One region of the Rhizobium favelukesii genome, then DNA from elsewhere that is predicted to be linked to it. Evidence: predicted binding sites of a transcription regulator. Region 1 holds the regulator's gene; each other region holds the start of a gene.
The links. Region 1 encodes LexA, which represses DNA repair genes until DNA is damaged. Its sites were predicted from a motif close to TGTTCNNNNTGTGTTCNG; they were not measured.
Positions count from the first base shown of each region.

Region 1 (7,296 bases):
CGTTCGCCCTGATTGCACCGGCCGCAGTCCCCGGGGCGCCGCCGACTGATCCGAAATCTTGCGCTGGCGGGCGTATTGGTGTCGTGGGAACGCTTTCCGCCCAGTTCGAAGCACGGAGTAGGGCGACCGTCATATTGGACGCGCGTATAATCACGACGATCACGGGCTGCGTTGAGCGTCGGGAAGGGGATCGCCGTGACCGCTGGCACTGCATCAATTCCACCTCGGCGATGCAATATCACCCCTGTCCGGCGGCGGACAGCGAAGGCCAAGCTCAAAGACTCTCGGCTGAGGAATTGCGCAATGCCCGCAATACGTTGCGGCAGGCCTCTGCGACGGGCGCTGAAGACCGCCTTGTTTCCCTGAAAACGCCTGGTGCACCGCCACGCACGATAGCAGCTACGTTCTGACAATCGTCGAAAACCCTGCTTACTTCGGCGCTGCGCGCGATACCGCCGATATCGTCGTGACGCCCGCTCGCCTGCGTGCGACCGAATGCCGGCCGGACGCACTGCTATTCACCGGAGAAATCCTGCGTCGCGGCTCTGGCGCCGCCGAGATACGCAAAGACGAACAGGGAACACCATCGTGTCACCGCCTACTACCACGCTTGACCGCCCCTGGATGCGGCATTGGGCATACAACTGGCGAAGCGGCACGTTTGACGGTGAGCCGCCTGTCGTCAATGATAACGACGAATGAGCCCGACGAGCTTGCCCTGAACCTTGACGCGGTCGGGTCCAAAAATACGCGTTTCATAAGCCGGGTTCGCGGCCTCGAGCGCAATGGAGGCGCCCTTCCGGCGGAAGCGCTTGAGGGTCGCTTCTTCGTCATCGACGAGCGCGACAACGATGTCGCCGGGATTTGCGGTGCTGCCATTGCGAATGATCACCGTGTCGCCATCGAAAATGCCGGCTTCGATCATCGAGTCGCCCTTGACCTCAAGCGCATAGTGCTCGCCCGGGCCAAGCATGTCGGCCGGAACGGTGATGTCGTGAGTATTGTTCTGGATTGCCGAAATCGGCACGCCGGCGGCGATCCGTCCCATAACCGGTACCGAGGCGGAATTGCCGTTGTCGGCATGTGCTGCCGGCTTCGGCGGCGCAACAAGCTGCGGTTTGCCGAGGCTGCCTTCGATGACGCTCGGCGAAAAGCCGCGGCGTGGTTGCAAGCTCGGGTTATATGCCTCCGGAAGCTTGATGACCTCCAGGGCGCGGGCCCGATTCGGCAGTCGGCGAATGAAGCCACGTTCTTCGAGCGCTGTAATCAGCCGGTGAATGCCTGACTTCGACGCGAGGTCCAAGGCATCTTTCATTTCATCGAAAGAAGGGGGGACACCGGACTCCTTCATTCGCTCGTGAATGAAGAGAAGAAGCTCCTGTTGTTTACGCGTCAGCATCGAAGTTGAACCCCAGAGTCGTGAAACAAAGCCAGAACAGACACTATATGTTCCATATGTGTTCCGCAAGTGCCTAAATTTTCGTAAAACTTGCCCGCAACTTGTTCAGTTTTCTCAGTTCATTTGACTGAAAGCGCCGAAGGGGGTTGCATTGTCCTGCGACCCGGCGCACATCTTCGCAAATTCCGGAGAGTTTGCTATGAGCGAAGCACATCCGCTGGACCACATCGTGCTGCCGGTCTCCAATATTGGACTCGCGCGCGAACGTCTCGGAAAACTTGGGTTCACCATCGCGCCCGATGCCCGGCATCCGTTTGGAACAGAGAACGCCTGCATATTCTTCTCCGACGAAACTTACCTAGAGCCCCTGGGGGTCGCCAGCGCGGAACTGCACGAGGCGTCGGCGAAGAAAGGGAATGTCTTCACCGCGCGTGACCGCGCCTTTCGGTTTCGATGCGGGGACGATGGATTCTCTGCCGTGGTCTTCGCGACCGCAGATGCCGATCGCGACCACGCCCGGTTCCTTTCCGAAAGGATCAATGGCGGCGAGATGCTACAGTTCGAGCGACCGATGAAGATGCCCGATGGCTCGGAGGCCACAGCCGCGTTCAAGCTCGCTTTCGCGGTGGATCTGCGGGCTCCGGATTTCTTCTTTTTCACGTGTCAACGCGTCAATCCGCTGCCGGCCGATCGAAAAGCGCTGCAAGTGCACGCGAACGGCGTCCATGGGATTGCAGAGATCGCTCTGGTTTCGCCAGATCCGAAGGCGTTCGGATCATTCGTGCGCGCAGCGGCGCACGGCCCGGGGATTGTCAACGACGCCTTCGGCGTGAGCGTCGCCGCTCCGAATGCCAGGATCAGCGTTCTATCCCCCGATGGATTGTATGCCTATTTCGACCTTCCTGCAGCGTCCACCGATCGCGGCTTGCGCGGCATCGCCATCGTCTTCAAGGTTGGCGATCTCGCCGTGACAGAAGCGCATTTGGCTGCTAACGGGATGACCTACACGCGCAAAAACAATCGAATTCTGGTGAAGGCGGCTCCCGGGCAGGGCGCGCTCTTCGCCTTTGAGGAGAAACGATGAGCCAGACAAAGTCCGAAGTCGTGGTTGGCGAAGGCGCCGGCTGCGTCACCTTTTCCAATGCCGGCCAGCTGTCGCTGATTGCTGGGCCCTGCCAGATGGAGAGCCGTGACCATGCCTTCATGGTCGCGGGCGTGCTAAAGGAACTCTGCGACAAGCTTGGTCTCGGCCTCGTCTACAAGTCCTCCTTCGACAAGGCGAACCGCACCTCGCTGTCGGCTCAGCGTGGGATCGGCCTCGAAACGGCGCTTGAGGTCTTTGCAGACCTCAAGAAGGAATACGGCTTTCCGGTCCTGACTGACATCCACACCGAGGAGCAGTGCGCCGAGGTGGCGACCGTCGTCGACATCCTGCAGATCCCGGCCTTCCTCAGCCGCCAGACCGACCTGCTGGTCGCTGCCGCCAAGACCGGCCGCACCATCAACGTCAAGAAGGGCCAGTTCCTTGCTCCTTGGGACATGAAGAATGTCCTCAACAAGCTGAACTCGACCGGCAACCCCAATATCCTGCTGTGCGAGCGTGGCGCCTCCTTCGGCTACAACACGCTGGTTTCGGACATGCGTTCGCTGCCGATCATGGCGGCGATGGGCGCTCCCGTGATCTTTGACGCCACGCATTCGGTGCAGCAGCCAGGCGGGCAGGGCGGCTCAACCGGCGGCCAGCGCGAATTCGTGGAGACGCTGGCACGGGCAGCCGTTGCCGTTGGCGTCGCCGGCGTCTTCATCGAAACACACGAAGACCCTGACAATGCGCCGTCCGACGGGCCGAACATGGTTCGCCTGAAGGATATGCCGCGGCTACTCGAAAAGCTGCTGGCTTTCGACGTGATCGCCAAGGCGGCCTGAAACCTGCAGAAAGTGCCGGCCGTCAACCGGCAAGCGCCATCCGTTTGTGGGAGGGATATCCCTTGGTCACGGAGTTGTCCGTATCGTCGAGACGGAAACGAGACAGCAGGTGATTGAGGTGCACTGCCTCGGCGCCGAGCTCTCGGCAGGCGGCGCTGGTTTGCTCGACCATCGCCGCGTTCTGCTGCGTGACGCTGTCCATCGTGTTGACCGCGGCGTTGACTTCCAGGAGCGCGGTGGTTTGTTCGGAGGAAGAACGCACGATCCCCTCGATCAGCGCAGTGACCATCAGAACCTGCTGATCGATATTGCTGAGCGCTTCGCCTGTGCGGTTGACGAGGCCAACGCCTGCTGAAACCTGGCTGGAAGACCTCTCGATCAACTGTTTGATTTCTTTCGCCAGATTGGCGGAGCGACCGGCAAGGTCGCGCACTTCCTGCGCAACGACGGCAAAGCCTTTTCCGGCCTCACCTGCACGGGCGGCCTCCACACCGGCATTGAGCGCGAGGAGGTTGGTCTGGAAGGCGATTTCGTCGATGACGTTGATGATCTCGCCGATCTGCGCGGATGATGTCTCGATCTTCTCCATCGCGGCCACCGCCTCGTGCACGACGGTTGCCGAGTAGCTGGCGCTTTCCTTCGTCGCCGTCATCACCGCGTTCGCTTCATTGGCCCGTTCCGATGAGTTCTTGACGGTGACGGTGATCTGGTCGAGCGCGGAGGCTGCCTGCTCCAGCGAGGCGGCCTGATGCTCCGTTCGCCGGGCCAGATCATCCGTGCTCGAGGCGATTTCGCTCGAGCCGGTCCTTACCGTATTCGTGACGGCCGAGATTTCCTTCATTGCGCCGAAAAGCGTGCGGATGCTCGAGTTGAACTCGTGGCGCAGCTTTTCGTAGGCGGCTTCGAAGGGTTCGCTGAGCTGGACAGTGAGGTCGCCGCCGGAAAGGCGCTCCAGACCGCGGCTCAGGCTTGCAATGACGCGCTCGCGGGCGGCTTCCTCTTCTGCCTTGGTCGCGGCAAGCACCGCATCACGCTGTGCCTGCACCCGGCGTTCAGCATCTTGGCGCTCGCGGATATTGTTTCGCTCTTCGGCAGATTGACGGAAGACGGTGACGGCGCGCGCCATCGCGCCGATCTCGTCGGCGCGGCGGCTGAAGGGCACTTCCTTCGAATAATCGCCACCGGCAAGGATCGCCATATAGTCGCGCATCGCCGAGAGCGGCACGATAGCGCGTCGACGGAAGGCATAGAGGCCGCCGAGCAACAGGCAAAACGAGACAGCGGCTGCCGCAAGTGTGATCGTGGAAAGGATGCGGGTTTGTTCGGCAGCATCCTTTTCGGCAGCAGCAAGGAAGGCGTTCGCCATGTCCACGAGCTTGTTGACGGCCTCTTCATGAATATGGAAATTCGTTGAAAGCTTCTCGAAGGCCGCCGGGATGACGGCAGCGTCGTTCTTGAGAATGGCCGGGGCGAGTTCTTCCGCCATCACCTTCCAGAAGACGTCGCCTTTGACGAGGACGTCGTTCAGGAGTTTTTCCTTGAGATCGGCGCTGAGCGCCGTTTCCGACCAATATTTGCGGCGATCCTCATAGGCGGGCTTCAGGACAGTCTGGATGCGCTCGATATTCTTCCGCGCGACTTCAGGACGCTGCACCGCCTCAAGTGCAAGCATGTAGGATTCGACGATGTAGAGAGGCGGCGGCAGGATATCGGCGACGAGATCCTTGCCGTAGACGATCTGCTTATACATTTCGCCGTTCACCCGCAGCTTGTTGAAGGCGTAATTCTGTATGCCGATCGAAGTGATCAATCCCGCGGTGACGACGGCCGCGAAGATGGCAAGGCTGCGAGCAATATTGAGTTTCATCCGGCGCCCCGTAAATTTTAATAGTGAACAGGTGTTGTTTATTGAAATGGCTTGGGATTTGGAGGGAACTTAAAAGCCCTAAGCAGGCGGGTTTGAACCGCACAAGGAAGTGCATCATGCAATACTACTTGCCGGCGGACAGGCAGTATTTCCTTATTGAGGATTAATTGTACTATTGATTGGTTACCGATCGATAAATGTGCAACCACATCGAATACTGTGACTTGTTTTTTAAAACCTGTAGTTTCGAAACACTGGAGCAGGGCAGCAGAAAGATGGAGGGGCAAGCCTCTTCAAAAGCCTGACATATTCGCGCGATAGGTCGTGACATGCCGTGTGTCGTCGGTGTGGCATTGTAATTTGCGTGCCTTCGATTAAACAGGCTTCGAACGATTTATCCACCCTCGAGCAGGAAGAGCCGATGACCGCAATTACCGACATTATCGCCCGCGAGATTCTCGACAGCCGTGGTAACCCGACCGTCGAAGTCGATGTCTATCTCGAAGATGGCAGCATGGGCCGCGCGGCGGTGCCGTCGGGCGCTTCGACCGGTGCTCACGAAGCAGTCGAAGTGCGCGATGGCGGCAAGCGCTATCTCGGCAAGGGTGTTGAAAAGGCCGTCGAAGCCGCCAACACGGAGATCTTCGACGCGATCGGTGGTATCGACGCCGAAAACCAGATCCAGATCGACAACATCATGATCGAGCTGGACGGCACGCCGAACAAGGCGCGTCTTGGCGCCAACGCCATCCTCGGCGTCTCGCTCGCCGTTGCCAAGGCGGCAGCACAGGCTTCCGGCCTGCCGCTCTACCGCTACGTCGGCGGCGCCAGCGCCCACCTCCTGCCGGTTCCGATGATGAACATCATCAACGGTGGTGCGCATGCCGACAACCCAATCGACTTCCAGGAATTCATGATCCTGCCGGTCGGCGCCGATTCCATCCGTGAAGCCGTTCGCATGGGCTCGGAAGTCTTCCACGTCCTTAAGAAGGAATTGTCAGCTCAAGGTCACAACACCAACGTCGGCGACGAAGGTGGCTTCGCGCCGGGCTTGAAGAGCGCGCCTGAAGCCCTCGACTTCATCATGAAGTCGATTGAGAAAGCCGGCTACAAGCCGGGCGACGACATCAGCCTCGGCCTTGACTGCGCCTCGACGGAATTCTTTAAGGACGGCAAGTACGTTCTCGAAGGTGAAGGCCGGACGCTGGAATCGGGCGCCATGGCCGAATATCTTGCTCAGCTCGCGGCCCAGTACCCGATCATCTCGATCGAAGACGGCATGGCCGAAGACGATTGGGACGGCTGGAAGGCTCTGACGGATCTGGCTGGGAAGAAGGTTCAGCTGGTCGGCGACGATCTCTTCGTTACCAACTCAGCCCGTCTTCGTGACGGCATCCGCATGGGTGTTGCCAACTCGATCCTCGTCAAGGTCAACCAGATCGGCTCGCTGACGGAAACGCTCGATGCCGTCAACACCGCGCACAAGGCTGCCTACACCGCCGTCATGTCGCACCGTTCGGGCGAAACCGAAGACTCTACGATTGCAGATCTGGCTGTCGCCACGAACTGCGGTCAGATCAAGACTGGCTCGCTGTCGCGCTCGGACCGCCTGGCAAAGTACAACCAGCTGATCCGCATCGAAGAAGGCCTCGGCCCGCAGGCCCGCTATGCCGGCCGTTCGATCATCCGCGGCTAATCGCATCTGATTTTTAACGACTTCGAACCCGCGCCTCAAAAGGCGCGGGTTTTTTCTTGCCCGATTTTTCATAGTCAACGGACAGTTAATCTCTGCCCGGTAGGCTTGAACGCATCGAGGTAATGCGTTCGAGCGTGCGTTTATGTGGACAAAGCATCACAAGAAGAAAAAGATCGGTCGTTTCGTGGTTCCGGCGATGACGATCGCGTTTCTTTCCTACTTCGGCTATCATTGCGTTCATGGTGATTACGGTCTGCGGGCAACCGAGGGGTTCGAGCGCCAGCGGATAGCGCGCGAAAGGGAGTTGGCGGTTCTGAAAGGCAAGCGCGAGCACCTCGAAAAGCAGGTCGCGCTGCTGAGCGACGGTTCGATGGACAAGGACATGCTGGACGAGAAAGCGCGTCTTCA
Region 1 is NZ_HG916852.1:2,497,343-2,504,638, reverse strand. Features, by position in the region: gene lexA (transcriptional repressor LexA) at 683-1,399, opposite strand; gene LPU83_RS51000 (VOC family protein) at 1,599-2,483, shown strand; gene kdsA (3-deoxy-8-phosphooctulonate synthase) at 2,480-3,325, shown strand; gene LPU83_RS50990 (methyl-accepting chemotaxis protein) at 3,348-5,192, opposite strand; gene eno (phosphopyruvate hydratase) at 5,614-6,888, shown strand; gene LPU83_RS50980 (FtsB family cell division protein) at 7,031-7,296, shown strand, end outside.

Region 2 (7,296 bases), 1.5 Mb from region 1:
TTGTCGAGGCCAGGCTCCGTATCCGGCTTGATCGCCTCGGCGGGACATTCCGGTTCGCAAACGCCACAGTCGATGCACTCGTCGGGGTGAATGACGAGGAAGTTTTCGCCTTCATAGAAGCAGTCGACAGGGCAGACTTCCACGCAGTCGGTATATTTGCAGCGAATGCAATTGTCGGTCACGACATAGGTCATGAAGAACTCCAGGACTTCCATACAATGGGGCCGGGCAACCTGGAACGTCGCGCCTTTCCCCTAACCGGAGAGGAAGCGTTGACAGGCTTGGGAGGCAGTCACGCTATCCGGCAAGTTGACTGTGACGTATCGGCTTTGCCTGCGGATTTCAAGAATAAAGAAATCGCAAAACCCGGCAGTTTGGACAGAGTTTTCTAATCCTCGTCCGAGATCAGCCTGTCGATTGCACGGCGATCCTTCTTCGTGGGCCTGCCCGTGCCGGTCGCACGGATCGCCTGTTCGTAAGGCGTCAAGCGCTTTGCCTCATCGGGTGGCGGCGTAAGGTCCTCATAGAGCAGCCGGGCTTCCTCGTACGGGCCACGTCGCTCACCTCCCGACTTGACGATGAGGACAACGTCGCGCCGCTCCAGTGCGAGCTCGACTTTGTCGCCTGCTTTGATCGTTTGGCTCGGTTGGAGCGCGCGCTCGCCATTGATCCGTACATGCCCGGATTGAATGTGGCTTTGTGCCAGCGAGCGCGATTTCACCATACGTGTGAAGAACAGCCATTTGTCGATGCGCTGTCGCGAACCGCTTCCTGGCTGTGTCTCCCCGCCCATCTGCTTACTTCTTCATCTGCTCCTTCAAGGCAGCGAGCTTGGCGAAAGGAGAATCCGGATCGATCGGCTTCTCCTTGCGCGGTGGCTTTGCCTCGAAGCGCAACGGCTGCGGGCCGCCGCGGTTGTTGCGATCCTTGCGATCGCCCCGGTCCTGACGGTCGCCACGCTGTTCGTTGCGGTCGCCGCGTCCCTGCTGTGGCTTGCCGCCATCCTTGCCATGATGCTGGCGGTTGCCGTCGCGGCCCTCTCCACCTTCACCACCTTGGCGACGATGACCAGGTCCACGGTCCTGGCCGCGATTGTTGCCGCCGCGCCGTTCGCCGGGGCTGCGAGCCTGACGCTGATTGTCCGTACGGCCACCGAGCCGCCAGAGAAGAACCGGCTTCGGCTCCTCGGCCTCTTCCGCAGTAGCGGCGACGGGCTGTTCGGCGGTCACTGCTTCGGCAGCGGGGACTTCCGAGGCGGGCTCCTCCGATGTGCTGTCGGCATCGTCATGATCCGCTTTCTCGGCATTCTCCTCGGATGCAGTTTCGGTCGCCGGTTCCGCCGAGGCGTCCTGAGCCGACAAATAGGCTGCCGCCTCTTCTGCCTTCACGGCATCGGCACGATAGCCGAGCCCCTTCAGGATCTCTTCCATGTCCTCGAGGGTGGCGCCAAGGATCGAAAGCATGGCGGTTGTCGTGGTGAAGCGACGGCCGTCATATGCGCCTTCCGGGCGATTGGCCTGGCCGGGCTTCCATTGAAGCAGCGGGCGAATGATATCCGCCAGGCGCTCCAGGATATCGATACGAACTGCGCGTTTGCCAAGGAACCGGAAGCCGGCCAGCTTGTAGAACGTGCGCTCGAAACCCGGATCGGTCACGACCGAAGTGCGGCCCGCAGCAAGCACAGGAATGAGATCGCCATACCCGGGCTTGTCGAGACCGTCATTCTTCAGCGCCCAGAGGAGGGTGATGAGCTCCGCCGGCGCGGGCTTCAGAAGAGCGGGAACGAAGATATGGTAGGCGCCGAAGCGAACGCCATAGCGGCGCATGGAGGCGCGCGCATCCTGATCCAGGGACTTTACCTCTTCGGTTACGTCGCGCCGGAACAGAACACCGAGGTTCTCGACGAGCTGAAACGCCAGGCCCTTCGCCAGGCCCTGCAGATCCTCTGCGCGGGACAGATCGTCAAGCGGCTTCAGAACCGTGCTGATATGATGATTCACAAAGCGCTCGACCCGAGCGGCCACGTGGTCGCGCGCATTGCCGGTCAATTGCTCGTCGGCGAGAATAATGACGCGCGGGCGCATCACATGATCGCTGCCCGCCAGACGTGCCACCGGATCGCCCAACCAGCGGATCGAACCGTCGGAGCCGATCGCGAGATCGCCATTGCCGGCCGCATGGAGGCGAGCAGCACGTGCCTCGAATTCCAGAGCGAGCGCCTTTTGCGAAGCAGACTGAACAGCCTTAGCGTCCGGTCCATCCGCTCCCGAAATGGGCGTGAACCGGAATCCCGACAGTTGCCCCACATGATGTCCTTCAACGAAGACATCGCCATTTACACTGATTTCAGCTTCCAGCATCGCATTCTCTCTCAGGCGCTTCATGAGCACAGATGTCCTGCGATCAACAAAGCGTTTCGTCAACCTTTCATGTAACGCATCGGACAATCGATCTTCGATTTCCCGCGTCTTTTCCTGCCAGTGTGTCGGATCGGCAAGCCAATTGGGCCGATTCGACACATAGGTCCAAGTCCTTATCTGCGCGATTCGCGCCGAAAGCGTGTCAATTTCACCGTCTGTTCGATCCGCACGATGTACCTGCTCGGCAAGGAAGTCCTCGTTTACCGTGCCATAGCGCACGAGATCGGAAAAGAGGGTGGAGATGAGATCGGCGTGTTGGGCCGGGGCAATGCGCCGGTAGTCCGGCAGCGCGCACGCCTCCCACAACTTCTCGACCCGCGCCGGATTGTCAGCAAGGTCAATGATTTCCGGGTAACGCGACAGGTGTTCCAGCGCTTGCTGGTCGACGGCGGGCAGAGCGCGTGTCAGGCCGGAAACGGTAGGGCCGGTTTCAAGGCTCGCCCGCAGCGCATGAATGGAAGCGAAATCGAGGTTCTTTGTGCGCCACTGCAGCACTTTTACATTGTCGAACTCATGACCTTCGATGCGTTCGACCAATTCCTCATCAAAAGGATCCACTTGGCCGGTGACGCCAAATGTTCCGTCGCGAACATGGCGGCCTGCGCGACCGGCAATCTGCCCGAGTTCGGCAGGGTTGAGGTTGCGGAACTGATAGCCGTCGAATTTGCGATCCTGCGCGAAGGCGACATGATCGACATCGAGATTGAGACCCATGCCGATCGCATCCGTCGCGACCAGATATTCCACATCCCCGGCCTGATAAAGCGCCACCTGCGCATTGCGGGTGCGCGGACTGAGGGCTCCAAGAACCACGGCCGCCCCGCCACGCTGTCTGCGGATCAACTCAGCGATCGCATAGACTTCGTCCGCAGAGAAAGCGACAATTGCCGAGCGCTGCGGCAGGCGGGTGGTCTTCTTCTGTCCAGCGTAGAACAGGTGAGAAAGCCGGGGTCGCTCGACCACGGTGATTCCGGGGAGAAGTTGTTGCAGAATTGGGCGCATCGTGCCGGCGCCGAGCAACAGCGTTTCGTCGCGGCCACGCAGATGCAGGATACGGTCCGTGAAGATGTGCCCGCGCTCCAGATCGCCGGCAAGCTGAACTTCATCGATGGCGACGAAAGCTGCCTTGGTCTCGCGCGGCATTGCCTCGACGGTACAGACCGAAAAGCGGGCGTTGGGAGGCGATATCTTCTCCTCGCCCGTTACCAGCGCAACATTCTGGATTCCGACCTTTTCGGCGACGCGTGTGTAGACCTCGCGTGCCAGCAGCCGCAACGGCAGCCCGATCACGCCGGTGCCGTGGGCAACCATGCGCTCGATGGCATAATGCGTCTTGCCGGTATTTGTTGGCCCGAGCACCGCGGTTACTCCGCGCCCACTCAGTATCATCGGCTGCGATGTCAGTGTCATGGTCCTGGCAGATGAGGCGGGGGTGCCCCAGATCAAGTCAGCTCCTCTCCGAAGCACACAACACATGGACAGCCGTTGTCTCAAACGCAAGGGCTGATTTGAATTTACTCCGCGGTTTTCTATTGCGCGAATAGCTTGCAGATTGCTCGTTTTCCGATTCGGAACAGCTTGAGAACGAATCGGAGACGAATCGCTGACTCCGGCTGATTCAGTGTTTGTTCACGGCTAAGTATTGATTTTGAATCGCTTTTTACCACAAGATGCTGAATCGTGAAATTCGCGTCATACGCGTGGGCGGGTTGGATTCGGCTTGTTAACCGCTTTTACCGGAAATTGCCGGGCGACTTCTGGCTGAGGCTTTTCGCGTTGGTGTTGCGTTACGCGGAGAGACCGAAAATCAGGCTTGATCGGGTGGTTTTACCGTCAAAGCGGAAGATTTGATACGTATGGAACAAAAATCAGTGATGCGTGTTTCTCGTCCATTCCGAGTGCAATGAGGTCGAGGACTTGAACCATGCTTGGCACGATCCTTCTCATCATCCTTATTCTGCTTTTGATCGGCGCCTTACCAAATTGGGGTTATAGCCGTGGATGGGGCTATGGACCTTCCGGCGGTTTGGGACTAGTTCTCGTTATTATTATTATCCTTGTGCTAATGGGTCGCATCTAAGCGACGAAAAAATTGGGAGTTATCTCATGATGAAAAAGCTTGTTCTTATACCAACATGCATTGATCAAAACCGATGCGCCCACTCGCGCAGTCCAATGGACATTATCTTCCAGGGTTGCGCGACGAGTTTGTTCCAGGCGGCACAGCAGTGAGCGACGATGTCCTCGTAGTCTGTGAAGATGCGGTTCGACAGCCAGTTGTCCCTCATAAACTGCCAGACGTTTTCGACAGGGTTCAATTCAGGCGAACGCGGCGGCAAGAACAGCAATGTGATGTTGTCAGGGACGCTGAGCTTCGGCGTGACGTGCCATCCGGCTTGATCGAGGATGAGGACCGCGTGAGCGCCGTCATCGACTGCCTGGCTGATTTCCAGCAGATGTTGATTCATGGCGTCGGTATCGCAATAGGGCAATACGAGGCCCGCGCCCTTACCTTTCTTGGGGCAGATGGCACCGAAGATGTACGCCCACATCGTCCGTTGATCCAGCGGCGCTGAAGGTCGGGTGCCACGGCGAGCCCATCGGCGGGTGATCTTGTTTTTCTGACCTATGCGCGCCTCGTCGGCCCACCAGAGTTCGATCTCGGTATTCTTCGGGAGGCTGCTTCTGATGGCTGCCAATGCGGCAGGGAACTCTTTTTAAAAGCGTCCACTTCGGGTTCATTCTGGGCGTAGTGGCGCGGCCGGGCAGACAGCTTGGCAAAGCCGAGAGCCTTCAATTCGCGACCAACCGTGGTCTCGTCCATCGAGATCCGGAATTCCTGGAAGATCCATTGGACCAGATCCTTGCGCCGCCACCGAACGACACCGTGGATAGCCGGGATCGGACCACGCTCTACAATCTTGGCCAAGGCCTGGCGCTGATCATCATTCAGCTTGGGCCGATTGCCGGGAGCCTTGCCGTTGAGGAGCCCGGCCGACCCGTGCTCATTGAAACGAACGACCCAGTCGCGAACAATCTGCAAGGTCACGCCCCCGATCCGGGCCGCATCTGTACGCGAGCCGCCGTCATAAATTTCCGCCAACGCCAGAAGCCGCCGCGCTTGAGCGGCATCCTTGGTCCCTTTCGCGAACTGCCGCAGAGCAGGACCATCAAAATCATCGCGCAATGCAATCGCCGAACCCATTGCAAACCTCCCGTTTGCCCCATGGATTCAGATTTTCACCGATTCGGGAATCCCAAGTGAGTCGCACTCTGCGCTCGCTGGTATTATTGGCGCGCTTGTTGGCGCGCTTGCTTCTTGCACGGCGACTGAACAAGGCACCGCGATCGGTGCAGGCAGCGGCGCCATTATTGGTGGTGCTGTTAGCCACAGCTGGGGCGGCGCAGCAATCGGTGCCGTAGCCGGTGGTCTCGCTGGCGCATTGATCGGCCAGTCCGTTGAGCGTCGTGGCTACTGCGTCTACAGGGACCGATACGGCCGCCGCTACGAAGCACGTTGCCCGCGCTACTAGGGCGGGGCCGACTGAGGTAGCTTGCGACCTAACTTCGTTACCTTAAGAAAAAAGCGCCGACCTGATCGGTAATGCAGTTCACTTAGGTTTGCTTACGGCTCTTATCGGGTATCTGGCAGGCAGTTTTTTGACGACACGGGGGCATGATCGCCCCCGTTTTTCTGTCAGCAGCAAGTCTGCCAATCTGTTTCTCAATCTGGTGAGGTGGGCGGGGATTTTGCCGGGTGCTTCGATCGCCATCCATCCCCATTCGTGACGCAGGTAATGCAGGGCTGTGATAAAGCTTAGTCGGGTTGGCTCGACTTGGGCTTCGGTCGCGACCTCTGCCATTTCGAGCCGCACCAGATTGTAGGCCAGCAACGCGCCCCAGACCTCCTGATAGACAGTCTCCGGCGTGCCGCTTCGCAGGGTCAGTTCGCTACCGAGAAGCTCCTGCTTGAGTTCGCGATAACTTGTCTCGATGCGCCATCGCTCTTCATACTGATGGACGATTTCGCTTGCCGGATAAGTTTGTCTGTCCATCAGCGATGTCAACAATATGCGCTTTTTGCCATGGCTGGTGGTCGTCTCGATGGCCCTGACCTCCCAGAAGGCCGGCAAGTCCGGTTCTGCCTGCCGCGCCTGGGGCGAGACCTTCATGCGCACCCGATAATCGGTGGGGTGCGGATCCAGTCGTTCCCATGTGCTGTTGGCTTTGGCCGGAATCAGCCAGTGACGCTCATGTCCCTTCGTCTGCAATTGCAAGAGAAGGCTGGCACTGAAGAAGCCCTTGTCGAAGACCGTCAGCGAATGGTCCGGAACCCGGTCGAGCAGGCTTTTGGCATAGAGCATCTCGTTTGTGCCATAGGCTCCGAACACCGCATCACGCACCAGATGCGTCGCCAGCGCCGTCAGCGTCAGCAGCCGCAATTGCGGATAGCTTGCGACAACGCCAGACGCGTAGGCCTGCGCTCCAAAATGCGCCCGGTTCTCCGGGCTGTCGGACGTCCGCAGCGTGCTGCCGTCCACGGCATAACGACAAAGACCCCGCCAGGCACGCCCGGATTGGTGGCGTTCATCCCAGCATGATGCACTCATTGCAAACAACTGCGCCAACGGTGCCTGACCCAAGCGCTGCCGTGCCTGTGTCAACGCGCTCTTGGCAATATCCGCGTTGACCTCATCGGGCAAAACCAGATCAAGATGGGCCACCACCTCCGGGATTGACTGATGACGATAAAGGGCCAACGCAATCACCAGCCAGACGACCTGCTCGGCTGGCAGCTTGCGCTTGCGGATGCTCGCCTTGCCTGTCGTGGCGAGAGCCTGAGCGATCCAGTCCGGGTCGATCGCCTGCGAAAGAG
Region 2 is NZ_HG916852.1:4,027,466-4,034,761, reverse strand. Features, by position in the region: gene fdxA (ferredoxin FdxA) at 1-194, opposite strand, end outside; gene LPU83_RS58450 (RNA-binding S4 domain-containing protein) at 389-793, opposite strand; gene LPU83_RS58445 (helicase-related protein) at 798-3,830, opposite strand; gene LPU83_RS58440 (DUF3309 family protein) at 4,345-4,500, shown strand; one part of gene LPU83_RS58435 (IS630 family transposase) at 4,565-5,133, opposite strand; one part of gene LPU83_RS58435 (IS630 family transposase) at 5,133-5,625, opposite strand; gene LPU83_RS58430 (YMGG-like glycine zipper-containing protein) at 5,708-5,953, shown strand; gene LPU83_RS58425 (IS4 family transposase) at 6,032-7,296, opposite strand, start outside.
Region 2: the regulator LexA is predicted to act here: its motif matches at 3,990-4,007, upstream of LPU83_RS58445 (helicase-related protein).

Region 3 (7,296 bases), 860 kb from region 1:
GCCGTATTTGCGCTGGACGTAGCGGATCACCTCTTCGCGGCGATCCTGGCAGAAGTCGATGTCGAAGTCGGGCATCGAGACGCGTTCCGGGTTGAGGAAGCGTTCGAAGAGCAGCGAGAAACGCAGCGGATCGACGTCGGTGATCGTCAGGGCATAGGCGACCAGCGACCCAGCACCCGAACCACGGCCCGGGCCGACGGGAATATCATGCTGCTTTGCCCATTTGATGAAATCAGCAACGATCAGGAAGTAGCCAGGGAACTTCATGCGTTCGATAACGCTGAGCTCGAACTCCAGCCGATCGCGGTATTCCTTCTCCTCGTAACCAGGCGACATGCCGAGCGTGGCGAGGCGATTGTCCAGCCCTTCCTCCGCCTGCCGGCGCAGTTCGAGCGCCTCTTCGCGTTCCGCTTCCTCGGGATCGGTCGTGGCGCCCGTGAAGCGCGGCAGGATCGGCTTGCGCGTCTTGAGGATGAACGAGCAGCGGCGGGCTATCTCGATGGTGTTTTCCAGCGCTTCCGGCAGATCCGCAAACAGCTTCGCCATTTCGGCGCGGCTCTTGAGGTAGTGATCCGGCGTCAGGCGGAACCGCGTGTCGTCAGAGACGATGGCATTGTGGGCCACCGCCATCAACGCGTCGTGCGCATCATAGTCGTCACGGGTCGGGAAGAACGCTTCATTGGTGGCGACCAGCGGCAGATCGTGCTGATAGGCAAGGCCCACGACCTTCTGTTCATGGCGCTTGTCATAGGTGCCGTGACGCTGCAGTTCGACATAGAGACGGTCGCTGAAATGGCGCTTCAGCAGCAGGAGGCGTGCTTCTGCCTGCGCTGCGTGCCCGTCCTTCAACGCCATATCGATCGGCCCCGTCAAGGCACCTGTCAAGGCGATCAGGCCGTCCGCTCCGATCTCATCGAGCCAGGAGGCACGAATGTGGATCGACTGACCGTTGCCCTCACCGCCGAGATAGGCCCGACTGACGAGATCCACCAGTCGCTCGTACCCGGCGTCGGTGGCGGCCAGCAGCACCAAGGACGGGAGCTTGACGAGCGCCTGCTGTCCGCCGCGCCGCTCCGTCTCAAGGCCGTCTTCCATGTCGATCGAGACCTGGCAGCCGATGATCGGCTGCAGACCTTCATCCATCGCCTTCTGTGAGAATTCGAGGGCGACAAACAGATTGTTGGTGTCGGTGATCGCGATCGCCGGCTGGCTGTCGCTCGATGCCTTGTAGAGGATCTTCTTAAGCGGCAGCGCGCCCTCGAGCAGCGAATAAGCCGAGTGGACACGAAGGTGAACAAAGCCCGGCGTACCGCCGATAAAACCGCTCGCCGCGTCTTTCTCCGCACCCGCCATGACATGCCTTCCGATCACCTGAATCAATCGGGTGTATTCTCAGCATTGAGGGGTCGATGTCCAGAGAAGGGAGTGCGTTTGGACCGCATGGCAGCCATGCGGTCCCCGGAATTCTCACATCGCCATGCAGATCAGCGAGAAGCTGGCAACGAACATTGCGATGGAGGTGAATGCTGCGATATCACGGATCATGTCAGTCATTTGGCTCTCCTGTTCTCTTATGTTTTTAATTTGTTCTGCTATTGTTCTATTGTCAACAGGATTCTTTTCCGCTCTGCTGGCCGCATGGCGATGGAGAAAAGCATGTTTAAGTTTGTATTAATTGCTGGACTGGCTCTATCCACGGCGTTTACCGCCCGAGCCGAGCAGATTGATCCTGCACGCATCGTCGACGCGGCGACGGGCGATTGGGATGGCGACGGGCGGGTGGATCTTGCAATGTTTGTTGCTCCAGTAGACAAAGCCAACGATGATCAAATCAGCATCTACATCTATCTTCGCGACAGCGACCACGAACTCCTGCGACTTTCGCTGAGCGCGCCAAACAAGATTTGGGGCAGCACCAGTGCTGATGGGGTCTTCGGCCAGGAGCCGTCGTTGAAAGCCGTCGGCAAGTCCTCGATCGCGATACACTCGCAAAACAGCGCCATCGGCCGCGATCGCTGGGACCAAACGCTGACGGTCGCCTATCGCAACAAGCAGTTCGTCGTGGCCGGTTACACTTACAATCACTACGACACGCTCGACCCCAACGCCGGCAGCTCCTGCGACTACAACGCCTTGGCTGGCAAGTTGCAGAAGAATGGCAAGGACGTCAAAACCGAGCCCCGTGTCATCCCGATCGCCCAGTGGAACGACGACACTGGGCAATCGATCTGCGGGCAATAGCTTTCGTTCTTATTTTGTTTTTTACAATTGGCACCGTTGTTGAGACGCTGCCGAGCGGGAGGCGACAGGCCATGAATATTGCTGCATTGAACAGTTTTATCGTCGAGGCGAAGGCCAACACCTATGTCGGCGGCGGAACTCCTTCGCCGGCCTGCCGGACGGGATCGCACGACATCGGCTATCAGCGCGGCGGGTGGCGCTATCTCGACAGCTATTTCGGCGGAACCGATTTCGCCGGGCAGGAAGTGGTCTGGCTGGATGGCGAGCCGATCTGGGCGATGAACTACTTCGGACGCATCGTCGAGCATGCGCTGATTGATGGAGAACGGGCCGGGACCGTCATCAAGGCTGCGCTGTCGAAAATGTATGCCGAGTACCGACGCTTTCTCGGGGGCATGGAATTCGAGCATGCCTTCGGTTTCTATGCCGATCAAAGCACGGGCGACTGCAGCCATTTCAGCGGCCGCGAAGTTATCGTCGTGAACGAGCGCAGGGCCTACGAATTGGACTACCGTGGCGGTCTCATCCACCGCTGATCAGAAATCCACGACCTTGCCGTCGGCGATCGTGACGCGCCGGTCCATGCGGCCGGCGAGTTCGTGATTGTGGGTCGCGATCAGCGCCGCCAGGCCAGATTGGCGCACCAGTGCTTCTAACGCGTCAAAGACATAGCTTGCGGTTTCAGGATCGAGATTGCCTGTGGGCTCGTCCGCCAGAAGCAGGCTCGGCGCATTGGCGACGGCGCGGGCAATCGCCACGCGCTGTTGTTCGCCCCCGGAAAGTTCCCCGGGGCGATGCGCGCCACGATGGCCAATCCGCATGTAGTCGAGCAACTGGCCCGCCCGCTCCTTTGCTTCCTTGCGCGGCAGGCCGGCGATCATCTGCGGCATCATGATGTTCTCGATCGCGGAGAATTCCGGCAGCAGATGATGAAACTGGTAGACGAAGCCGATTTCATTGCGGCGGATCGTGGTGCGCTTGTCGTCCGGCAAGCCGTCGCAGGCATTGCCATTAATCGTCACCTCGCCGCCATCGGGATGCTCAAGCAGGCCGGCAACATGCAGCAGCGTCGATTTTCCCGTGCCTGATGGCGCGACGAGGGCTACGATTTCACCGCTGTTCAACGTAAAATCCGCACCCTTGAGGATCGAGAGCAGCGTCTCGCCCTGGCCGTAGTGGCGCTCGACGCCGGAAAGCTTGAGAACGGTATTCCGTTTCATGAACAGGGCATTCCTTATTCGTAGCGCAGGGCCTGCACGGGATCGAGCTTGGAGGCTCGCCATGCCGGGAAGATCGTCGCGATGAAGGACAGCGTCAGGGCCATGATCACGACCGACAGCGTTTCGCTGAAGCTCATTTCGGCAGGCAGCTGGCTGAGGAAATAAAGCTGCGGATCAAACAGCACCGTGCCGGAAACCCACGAGAAAAACTCGCGGATCTCCTCGATGTTGACGCAGACGAGAACGCCGAGCAGGACACCGGCCAGCGTGCCAACGACACCAATGGCGGCGCCCGTCATGAAGAAGATGCGCATGATCGCGCCGGAACTCGCGCCCATCGTGCGCAGGATGGCGATATCGCTGCCCTTGTCCTTCACCAGCATGATGAGGCCGGAAATGATGTTGAGCGCAGCAACGAGCACGATGAGCGTCAGGATCATGAACATGACGTTGCGTTCGACCTGCAGGGCCGAGAAGAAGGTCTGGTTGCGTTGGCGCCAATCGGAAATCGCGATCTGACGACCGGCCGCGGCCTCAACCTTCGGCCGCATATTGTCAATGTCGTCGGGATTGTCGACGAAGAGCTCGATGGATTGAACCAGTCCCTCGGCGTTGAAATAGAGCTGCGCCTCCTCGAGCGGCATGTAGATGATCGTCGCGTCGTATTCGGACATACCGATCTCGAAAGTACCCGAGACCTTGTAGGACTTCACGCGCGGATTGACGCCCATCGGCGTAATGTCACCTTCCGGAGACATCAAGGTGATCGTGTCCCCCGCCTGGAGTCCGAGCTGTTCTGCCATGCGCGAGCCGACCAGCACGCCTTGCCCGGCGGCAAAGCCGACCAGATCACCGGACTTGATGTTGCCGGAGACGGTTTTCACCTTGTCCAAATCTTCCGGTCGGATACCACGCACCAGCGCACCTGTGCCGGCTCCGCTTGGCCCGGCAGCGAGCGTCTGGCCCTCCACCAGCGGCAGTGCCATTTTAATGCCTGGCACACCAGCAAGCCTATCGGTCAACGCCGGATAGTCGGTGAACGGCGTATCGACCGGTTGAACGATCATGTGACCGTTGATGCCAAGAATGCGGGAGATCAGCTCCGTGCGGAATCCGTTCATCACCGCCATGACGATGATGAGTGTAGCAACGCCAAGCATGATGCCGATGAAGGAAAAGCCGGCGATCACCGAAATAAACGCCTCCTTGCGGCGGGCACGCAGATAGCGCCACGCCACAAGCCGTTCGAAGGCGGAAAATGGCCGGCTGGCCGGCGCCGAGCCGGATTTGGAACCCTGCTGGCTCACCGCTACATCTGCCATCCTGCCACCCGCCTTCTCAGCCCAAGAGCTTGTTGATCGCCGCGTCGATGGTCATCGTTTCGCGAGCGCCCGTCTTGCGGTCCTTCACTTCGACTTCGCCGCTCGCGACCGCGCGCGGGCCGGCAACGATCTGCAGTGGAACGCCGATCAGGTCGGCGGTCGCGAATTTCGTCCCGGCACGGTCGTCCGTATCGTCATAGAGAACGTCCTTGCCGGCGTTCGAGAGGGCCGCATAGATCTTCTCGCAGGCAGCATCGCACGCCGCATCACCGGCCTTCATGTTGATCACGATAGCATCGAACGGCGCCACGGACGCCGGCCAGATGATTCCGTTCTCGTCATGCGATGCTTCGATGATGGCGGGAACAAGGCGGGTTGGGCCGATCCCGTAGGAACCCATGTGGACAGTATGCTCCTTGCCATCCGGACCCTGCACCTTCGCGCCCATCGGCTCCGAATACTTTGTGCCGAAGTAGAAGATATGGCCCACTTCAATGCCGCGCGCGGAGAGGCGGTCCCCTTCGGGAACCGCGTTGAACGCAGTTTCGTCGTGCATCTCCGATGTCGCGGCATAAAGCGATGTCCACTTGTCGAAGACCGCCTTCAGACCTTCGACGCTGTCAAAGTCGGTATCTTCCGCAGGGATATCGAAATTCACGAAGTCCTTGTGGCAGAACACTTCGGATTCGCCGGTGTCGGCCAGGATGATGAACTCGTGGCTGAGATTGCCGCCAATCGGACCGGTATCGGCGCGCATCGGGATGGCGCGCAGGCCGAGGCGGTCGAAGGTGCGCAGATAGGCGGCAAACATCTTGTTGTAGGAGTGCTCTGCATCTTCGCGCGTCAGGTCGAAGGAATAGGCGTCCTTCATCATGAACTCACGCGAGCGCATGGTGCCGAAGCGCGGACGGATCTCGTCGCGGAACTTCAGCTGGATGTGATAAAGGTTGAGCGGCAGGCTCTTGTAGGACTTCACGTAGGACCGGAAGATATCCGTAACCATTTCCTCATTCGTCGGGCCGTACAGCATCGGACGATCCTGACGATCCTTGATGCGCAGCATTTCCTTACCGTAGGCGTCGTAGCGCCCGCTTTCCTGCCAGAGCTCGGCCGACTGCAGCGTCGGCATGGAGAGCTCGATCGCGCCGGTGCGGTTCTGCTCCTCGCGGATGATGTTGTTGACCTTGTCAAGCACACGCTTTCCAAGCGGCAACCAGGAATAGATACCCTGCGACTGCTGCCGGATCATGCCGGCACGCAACATCAACCGATGGGAGACGATTTCCGCCTCCTTGGGATTTTCCTTGAGGATGGGCATGAAATAGCGAGACAGGCGCATGGCGAATTCCAGAGCTGTTGAGATACCGCATGTCGCGGAATCGAAGGCGATCACAAATATTGGCAGCGTTCATAGCTGCTTCGCGAAAGGAAAGAAACCCGCGACGGGCTGAAGCGGCCTTCCGTTAAAGCAAGTTCGCACTTGCGAAGCAGACAAAGTAAGAAAAAGGCGGAATTATAATGGTTTGTACGAAATTCTTATCAACAGAAAAAATTTGCTGGAGTGTAGCAAAAATGCAAAAAAACCTGATGACAAAGCCCATTCTTTGAGCTAGTTTTAGCCCACAAAACAGGCAGGGAGCTCAAATCCCTGTCGATTTCGCGGTCAAGTCTTGGGAGGATCAGATCTTAGGCGCGCTTGTCGCAGCCCCGGCAACGGATAAGGATCACGCGATACTTAAAACAAGGCTTTCAGCCTTGTTTTTTTTGGCTTTTTCTACCCATGTTCCGCTTTATAACACCCTTCACTACCGTAGCGTAAGGCCTCGTTCCGTTACGGCACCTCCATGCCGCAACCTCATGACATGTGTGTGACGGCCAAAATCTGCATCCGCCCAAAAACTGGGCAAACGCCCTTAGACGTTTGAGAATGAAGGGCCAATCTGCGGCAGGGCGTCGAAGCCCCACCCGAAGTAGTTCGAAGCAATATACCACAACGCGTAGATGACGGCGGAGATGAGCGTCGTCATCGAGAAAACAAATACTGGCCGGAACCGGGTCGGCGCGCTGTGAACGGTTCCCAACACGATATCGTTGTCTTCCGCTTGCGTGCGCAGGCCGATCGGCAGGACGGCAAAGAGGGTAATCCACCACACGATAAAGTAGACGGCGAAGCCCTGTAGAAATGTCTGCAGCATCGAAATGGTCCCACTAGGCTCTTTGCGACTATCGCAATTGTCGTGCTTATAGGCCGGAATGTCCGTCAACTCAAAGCAGGTTTGAACCACTTGCTGACATTTGCCGGATTTGTGTCACTCTGCCGCAGGCTTGCTCAGACCTGCTCCAGTTCGATGAGTGTCCCAAAGAAATCCTTCGGATGCAGGAAGAGCACTGGCTTGCCATGCGCGCCAATCTTCGGCTGGCCGTTGCCGAGTACCCTTGCACCGCCCCGGATCAACTGATCGCGAGCCACGAGGATATCGCCGACTTCATAGCAGATATGGTGCATTCCACCG
Region 3 is NZ_HG916852.1:1,636,498-1,643,793, reverse strand. Features, by position in the region: gene dnaE (DNA polymerase III subunit alpha) at 1-1,353, opposite strand, end outside; gene LPU83_RS46585 (hypothetical protein) at 1,657-2,241, shown strand; gene LPU83_RS46580 (DUF5680 domain-containing protein) at 2,313-2,777, shown strand; gene LPU83_RS46575 (ABC transporter ATP-binding protein) at 2,778-3,461, opposite strand; gene LPU83_RS46570 (lipoprotein-releasing ABC transporter permease subunit) at 3,476-4,783, opposite strand; gene proS (proline--tRNA ligase) at 4,800-6,122, opposite strand; gene LPU83_RS46560 (DUF1467 family protein) at 6,697-6,978, opposite strand; gene mce (methylmalonyl-CoA epimerase) at 7,113-7,296, opposite strand, start outside.
Region 3: the regulator LexA is predicted to act here: its motif matches at 1,575-1,592, upstream of dnaE (DNA polymerase III subunit alpha).